2 regions of the Streptomyces yaizuensis genome follow, and region 1 is predicted to be linked to the other one. Evidence: riboswitches for the same ligand, from Rfam matches in the RefSeq annotation. Region 1 holds a riboswitch; the other holds the start of a gene.
The links. Region 1 has a riboswitch for cobalamin ahead of SYYSPA8_RS02265 (prenyltransferase/squalene oxidase repeat-containing protein). Riboswitches for the same ligand answer to the same signal wherever they lie in the genome.
Positions count from the first base shown of each region.

Region 2: it holds a riboswitch for cobalamin, as region 1 does, so the genes downstream of both, SYYSPA8_RS30605 (cobalamin biosynthesis protein) here and SYYSPA8_RS02265 (prenyltransferase/squalene oxidase repeat-containing protein) in region 1, are expected to answer to the same signal.

Region 1 is NZ_BSBI01000001.1:612,508-616,152, forward strand. It holds gene SYYSPA8_RS02255 (hypothetical protein) at 1-288, shown strand, start outside; gene SYYSPA8_RS02260 (prenyltransferase/squalene oxidase repeat-containing protein) at 316-1,728, opposite strand; cobalamin riboswitch at 1,864-1,937, opposite strand; cobalamin riboswitch at 2,041-2,190, shown strand; gene SYYSPA8_RS02265 (prenyltransferase/squalene oxidase repeat-containing protein) at 2,394-3,645, shown strand, end outside.
Region 2 is NZ_BSBI01000015.1:192,448-196,092, reverse strand. It holds gene SYYSPA8_RS30615 (inorganic phosphate transporter) at 5-1,270, shown strand; gene SYYSPA8_RS30610 (hypothetical protein) at 1,283-1,504, shown strand; cobalamin riboswitch at 1,628-1,760, shown strand; gene SYYSPA8_RS30605 (cobalamin biosynthesis protein) at 1,877-2,842, shown strand; gene SYYSPA8_RS30600 (cobyric acid synthase) at 2,839-3,645, shown strand, end outside.

The DNA.
Region 1 (3,645 bases):
TTCGGCGGCATCGTCGAGTTCGGCGCCACCACCCTCACCTCCTGGGCGCTGATGCCGCTGCTGCTGTGGGCGGGCATGCGGCTGCTGCGGGAGCACGGCACCGTACTCCTCACCGTCGTCGGCGCACTGGCCTGGTTCCTGCTCTCCGGGTACTTCATGGACGATGTCGACAGCGCGGGCGGCCATGTGCCGCCGGCCGCCCTCGCGGCCTACGTCCTGCTCGGCGCGGCCCTGGCCGTACCCGGGACAGCGGCCCCGGCCCGCAGGCCCGCGCGGCCCCGTTCCTGAGCTCCCCGGGCCCGCGCGGCCGGTGCGTCAGGCGCCCCAGCGCAGGGCGACGGTGTCGCCCACGTTGATCACCCTGCTCCGGTCGGCCCCGGCGGACGCGGAGCCGTCGACGCCGACCTTCCAGGTGTTCGACCCGCTGTTGGCCTTGCCGTTCACGGAGGTGACGGCCCCGCCGCCGGACGCCGGGACCACACCGGTGACACAGCCGGCCGGCGTCGCCCCGGCCCCGGCGGCGTCCAGCACCTCGCCCAGCGTGGCCGTGGCACCCGTCGGCGTGAAGGACACCGAGCAGACCTTCAGGTTCCCGGCGCCGTCGTCCACGCTCAGGGCCAGCCGGGTGCCCGTGCCCGCCGTGAACGACGGCTGGGCGACCCACCGGGGCGCGCCCGGGGTGACGGGGACCGGCGGCGCGCTGGTGAAGCCGCCGCCCGCGACCGCGCGCAGCGCGTCGATCGACGAGTACGCCGACGGCGTGGTGTCGCTGGGCTGGTACTTGAATCCGCCGCCGGGGTTGTACTGGTTGGCGATCAGGAAGTCGATCGGGGTCTTCCCCAGCGCGGTGAGGAAGTCACCGGTCTGCGGGTTGATGCCGCAGGCGTTGAGCCCGGCCACCGCCCACCCGTTGGAGCTGCTGTTCACGCCGTACAGGGAGTTGAACGCGCCGGAGCCGTTCACCAGCTTCGACTTGAGGAAGTTCTTGGCCTGGACGACGTCGGTGTCGGTGGTGGGGACGCCCGAGACACAGAGCGCGGCCAGGGCGGCGCCGGTCATGTCGATGTCGCTGGGCTTGGCGAGGGCGGTCGGGTCGCCCTCGGCCTTGGCGAAGGTCCAGCCCCCGTCCACATGCTGGTTGGCCCGGATCCGCGTGACGAGCGAGGTGGTGAGGGCCGCCGGTACCCGGGCACCGCCCGCCTGGGTCCGGGCGCCGCCGAGGGCGAGGGCGGCGAACACGGTCCCGTTGAAGTTGGCGGACGGGCCGAAGTAGCCCGGCTCCGCGCTCTGCCAGTAGCCGTACACATGGGCGATGAGGTTCCGGGAGGCCGAGACCCGCGCCGGGTCGATTCCCGCCGCGTACGCGTTGAGGACGGCCCGCTCGTAGTCGGTGACCACCGGCGCGGCCGAGGGCCAGCCGGGGGTGGAGAGCAGATTCCGGTAGACGGTACGGGCGTTCTTCGTCGTGTCGCCGCCCGGGGCCACGTCGACGACGGCCGTACCCGTGGCGGCGAACGCGCTGAACGCCCACTCGTGGGAGAGCCCGGCCCCCGCGTAGGAACCGTCCGCCGCCTGGAGGGACTTCAGATAGGCGACGCCGTTCGTCTTCGATGTCGCGATCTGGGCGGGCGTGGACGTGGCCGAGGCCGGCAGCACGGTGAGGACGAAGGCGCCCAGCGCGGCGGGCGCCGTGAGGACAAGACGGCGGGCGGTGCGGTGACGGTCCATGGCCAGCTCCTGGAATCGTGGACGCGGCCGGTCCCCGCACGGGCCGCCGCCGGCTGTGCGCCGGGTGGGTCCGCCTGCCGGGGGCCGCCGTCCGGATCGCGTGGTACGGCTTCCTGAAATATGCCTCGCCCCATGGGCATTCGGGCTCGGAGCGGTCGCCGGCCGCCCCACACCGCTGCGCGTCAGCCCCGGACTCTCACCGGGTTCCCCCATGTGGCAGCCCTGGACGCTACCCCAGTGACCTGCGGCCCGCCACCGTTCACCCAGGTCCGTCAACCGGAGCCGGAAGAGGCATCCTTGACGCCCTGACCGAATCCGTGTTCCCTTTCGGCTGATAAGCACTCAGCAAGCACTCAGCACCAGGGGAAGCCGGTCGAAGTCCGGCGCTGACCCGCAACCGTAGGCCCGGACCGGCGAAAGCCCCGGGCGAGCCGGAACACCTGGCGCCGAGCGGAGTACCGAGCGAGGAAACGCCGTCGCGGACTACGGCGTGGTCGTCACCGCCTCCCCGGCGCCCCGACGGGCCGCCGCGCGGGGGTGTTTCGCCACGCACGCGGACCGCCCCGGCAGAGACGAGGACCGCGGTGGGGACCGGAGAGCTGAGCACGCGGGCGACCGGAGCGCTGGGCGCACGGGGGGCCGGAGCGGGGCGGTGGCCGCTGTCCATGGCCCTCGCCGGGCTGCTCACGTTCGGCGCGGCCGTGACGTTCCTCACAGAACCGGCCCCGGCCCGGGCCGCGCCGGCCCGGCCGTGCGCCGGGGGAGCCGTCGTCGCCGTGGACTTCAAGCCGTTCGGCGGTACGGTCGAGAGCGGCTGCGACCTCACCCCCACCACCGGGTACGAGCTGCTGCGCGACGCGGGCTTCACGACCGCGGGCACCGTCCGCGACGGCCCCGCCTTCATCTGCCGCATCGGCTACGGACCGTTCAACTCCGGTACGGCGTATCCGACTCCGGACCGGGAGGACTGCGTCCTCACCCCGCCGGCCAGCGCCTACTGGTCGTACTGGATCGCCGCTCCCGGGCAGCGGAAGTGGACCTACAGCCCGCTCGGCGCGATGGCCCGGAACCTCAAACCCGGTGACGTCGACGCCTGGGTGTTCGGCGCCACGGGCGTCGGGGGCTCCACCGGAGCGCCCCGCTTCACCCCCGACGACGTCCGGGGCGGCGCGGGCCCGGGGCCCACCGGCTCCCCGGGACCCTCCGGGCCCACCGTCCCGCCGGGCGCGGTCGACGTACCCGCCGCCGTCCGCTGGGTCGGCGGCACCCTCAAGGACGGCGAGCGGGTGGTGACATCGGACGGCGGGCCCGACTTCCTGCTCACCACGGAGGCCGCCTTGGCCCTCGCCGCCGCCGACCGCAAGAGCCCCGCCGCCGCGCGGGCCGCCGCGTTCCTCGCGCGACCCGCCCACACCGAGGCGTACGCCTACCCGGCCGGGACGGAGCAGCCCCCGGACGCCACCGCCGCCGCCCGGCTGGCCCTGGTGGCGGAGGCGACCGGCGGCGACCCCCGTGACTTCGGGGGCCGCGACCTCCTCGGCGATCTGATGGCGCACGTCTGCCGAAGCGGCATCGGCGATGTCCCCGAGCCCGGGCCCGGCTGCCTCACCCGGGGCGACTTCCGCACCACCGGCCAGACGGACGGCCAGGCCATGGCCGTGATCGCGCTGGCGAACGGCAAGGTCGCCCCACCGGTCCACGCGGTCGGCCGGCTCCTCGCCCTCCAGTGCGACGACGGCGGGTTCACCGGCACCCTCATCCGGCCCGGGGAGTCCTGCGAGAGCGAGGTGGGAGCCACCGGTCTCGTCGCGCTGGCCCTGAAACGGGCCGGCGGCCACGACGCGGCACTGGGCAGGGCCCGCGACTGGCTGACGGGGACCCAGCAGCCGGGCGGCGGCTTCCCGGCCTCCCCGCACA
Region 2 (3,645 bases), on a different contig from region 1:
GTAAATGGAACACATCACGCTGCTGCTCGCGATCGTGATCGTGACGGCTCTCGTGTTCGATTTCACGAACGGTTTCCACGACACCGCCAACGCGATGGCGACGACCATCTCGACCGGCGCCATGAAGCCCAAAGCCGCGGTGGCCATGTCCGCCGTGCTCAACCTCGTCGGCGCCTTCATGTCCGTGGAGGTCGCCAAGACGATCTCCAGCGGCATGGTCGACGAGGCAGGCATAACACCAGAAGTGATCTTCGCGGCGCTCGTCGGCGCCATCCTCTGGAATCTCCTGACGTGGCTGGTCGGACTGCCGTCCAGCTCCTCGCACGCCCTCATGGGCGGTCTGATCGGCGCGACCATAGCCTCGGTCGGCATCAGCGGCGTCAACGGCGGCACCGTCGTGACCAAGGTGCTCATCCCCGCCATCGCGGCCCCGCTGGTCGCGGGCATCGGTGGTTACCTCGCCGCGAAGCTGACCTACAAGCTCGGCAAGAACATCGACGACAAGACCAGCTCGAAGGGCTACCGCGCGGGCCAGATCGCCTCCGCCGGCCTGGTCTCGCTCGCCCACGGCACCAACGACGCCCAGAAGACGATGGGCATCATCACGCTGGCCCTGGTCGCCGGCAATGTGCTCGCCCCCGGCTCGAACCCGCCCCTGTGGGTCATCGTCTCCGCCGGTGTCGCGATCGCGCTGGGCACCTACCTGGGCGGCTGGCGCATCATCCGCACCATGGGCAAGGGCCTGACCGACCTCCAGCCGCAGCAGGGCTTCGCCGCCCAGACCAGCGCCGCGAGCGTCATCCTGGCCTCGTCCAACCTGGGCTTCTCGCTCTCCACCACCCACTCCTGCTCCGGCGCCGTCATGGGCTCGGGCCTCGGCCGCAAGGGCGGCGTCGTCCGCTGGTCGACCGCCACCCGGATGTTCGTCGCCTGGGGTCTGACCCTGCCCGCGGCCGGTCTGGTCGCCGCGCTCTCCGAGCTGGTCACCAAGCAGGGCGACTGGGGTGTCGGCGTCGTGGCCGCCTTCCTCGTCGGCTCCTCCGTCGCGATCTGGATCTACTCCCGCCGCCAGGTCGTCGACCACACCAACGTCAACGAGACCGATGACGCCGCGGCCACCGAGGCCGCCGAGGCGGAGCAGGGCGTGGTCACCGCCGCCATCGCCGCCGTCACCCCGCCGCCGGCCGGCATCATCCCCGCGCAGGACGAGCACAAGACCCCGGCCGCCCCGGCCACCGAATCCGGCCCGGCCAGCCCGGCCGCGGTGTAAGGACAGATCAGCATGAACATCGACTGGGTAGCACTCGGCTCCGTCTTCGGCGTGAGCCTCCTCGCCACCGTGACCATCGCGGGCCTCTTCGTCCTGGGGCTCGTCGGCCTCAGCAAGCAGGAGGTGGCCTCGCAGGCCGGCGGTTCGGCAGCCGTCGCCCGGGCCGGCGCCTACCTCTGCTTCACGCTCTGCCTGGTGGCGGTCAGCTTCGGCATCTACCTGATCGTCGTCTGACCGGCCGTCCACACGAACGGGCCGGACACCCCCTGGGGTGTCCGGCCCGTTCCGCATGCCCCGGCGGCCCGGGTGTGGGGCTGAGCACACTGCCCCCGCCGCAGGTCAACGGCAGGTTGACGGGTGTTCTCGCAGCGTGGTGGACTGCCGGGGCCATTGGGCGGCAGCAGAGGAAGCCGGTGCGAATCCGGCGCGGTCCCGCCACTGTCACCGGGGAGACCCGGGAGCCAGGAACTCTCGCCGCCGATCACGTCGAACCAGGGCGCGGACACCCTGAGTGAGGACATATCGCCATGCCCGGCCGCGGCTGCGCCCCGCCCCCCGTCGTACCGCCCGCCCCCGTACCCCGGCCCGGAAGCGGTGCCTGAGGCCGTGCGGGCCGACCGTGTCTTCGTCTGCGGTGCCACCGCCGGGCTGCTGGGGGATCTGCTGTTCGGCGATCCCCGCCGGGGCCACCCCGTCGCCGCCTTCGGACGGGCCGCGACCGCCGTCGAGCGGCTGCTCTGGCACGACCACCGGGGCTGGGGAGCCCTACACACGGCCGTCTGCGCCGGTGGTACGGCCGCCGGGGCGGCCCTGCTCGCCCGGGGTGCGCGCCGCAGCCCCGCGCTCGGTGTGGCCCTGACCGCCGCCACCACGTGGGCCGTCGTCGGCGGCACCTCGCTGGGCCGGGAGGCGCGGGCCGTCGGCGCCGCTCTCGCGGCCGGTGACACCGAGCGGGCCCGGGAGCGCCTGCCCCATCTGTGCGGCCGTGATCCGCACGCCCTGGACGAGGCGGGCATCGCCCGTGCCGTGGTCGAATCCGTCGCCGAGAACACCTCCGACGCCGTGGTCGGCGCGCTGGTGTGGGGGGCGCTCGCGGGGGTGCCGGGCCTCGCCGCGTTCCGCGCGGTGAACACCCTGGACGCGATGGTCGGCCACCGTTCACCACGCCATCTGCGGTTCGGCTGGGCCTCCGCCCGGCTGGACGATCTCGCAGGCTGGCCGGGTGCCCGGCTGACGGCCGTGCTCGCCGTGGCCGCCGGGGGCGACCCCCGGGGGGCGGTACGGGCCTGGCGCGCGGACGCCCACCGGCACCCCAGCCCGAACGCGGGCCCCGTGGAGGCCGCCTTCGCGGGCGCGCTGGGCGTACGGCTCGGGGGGACCCTCTCGTACGCCGGACGGGTCGAGCACCGCCCGGTGCTGAACGCGCCGGGCCGCCCGGTGGCGGTCGCGGACATCGAACGCGCGGTCCGGCTGTCGAGACGGGTGGGCCTGCTGGCGCTCGGCGCGGCCGCCGCGGGCCGCTGGGCCGCCGGGCGGGCGGCCCGCCGAGGAACACAGGGAGGGACACGATGACCGGAGGCGGACTGCTCGTCGCGGGCACCACGTCGGACGCGGGCAAGAGCGTCGTCACCGCCGGGATCTGCCGCTGGCTGACGCGCCAGGGGCTGAAGGTGGCCCCGTTCAAGGGACAGAACATGTCCCTCAACTCGTACGTGACCCGCGACGGCGCCGAGATCGGCCGGGCGCAGGCGATGCAGGCGCAGGCCGCGCGGGTGGAGCCGACGGCGCTGATGAACCCGGTCCTGCTGAAGCCCGGCGGCGACCGCAGCAGCCAGGTGGTGCTGCTGGGGCGCCCGGTGGGCGAGCTGAGCGCCCGGGGCTTCTTCGGCACGCCCGGGGACCCCGCCGTGCCGGGTCCGCTGCGCGGCGGCGGCCGGGAGGCCCTGTTCGGGACGGTCGTGGAGTGCCTGGAGGAGCTGCGGGCCACCCATGACGCGGTGATCTGCGAGGGCGCCGGCAGCCCCGCCGAGATCAATCTGCGCCGTACCGACATCGTGAACATGGGTGTCGCGCGGGCGGGGCGGCTGCCGGTGCTCGTGGTCGGCGACATCGACCGGGGCGGCGTCTTCGCCTCCTTCTTCGGGACGACGGCGCTCCTCGCGGCGGAGGACCAGCGGCTGGTCGCCGGGTATCTCGTGAACAAGTTCCGGGGGGATGTGTCGCTGCTGGAGCCGGGGCTCGACATGCTCAGGGGGCTGACCGGGCGGCCGACGTACGGGGTGCTGCCGTACGCCCACGGCCTCGGCATCGACGAGGAGGACGGGCTGCGGGTCTCCCTGCGGGGCACCGTCCGCGAGTCCGCCCTCGCGCCGCCC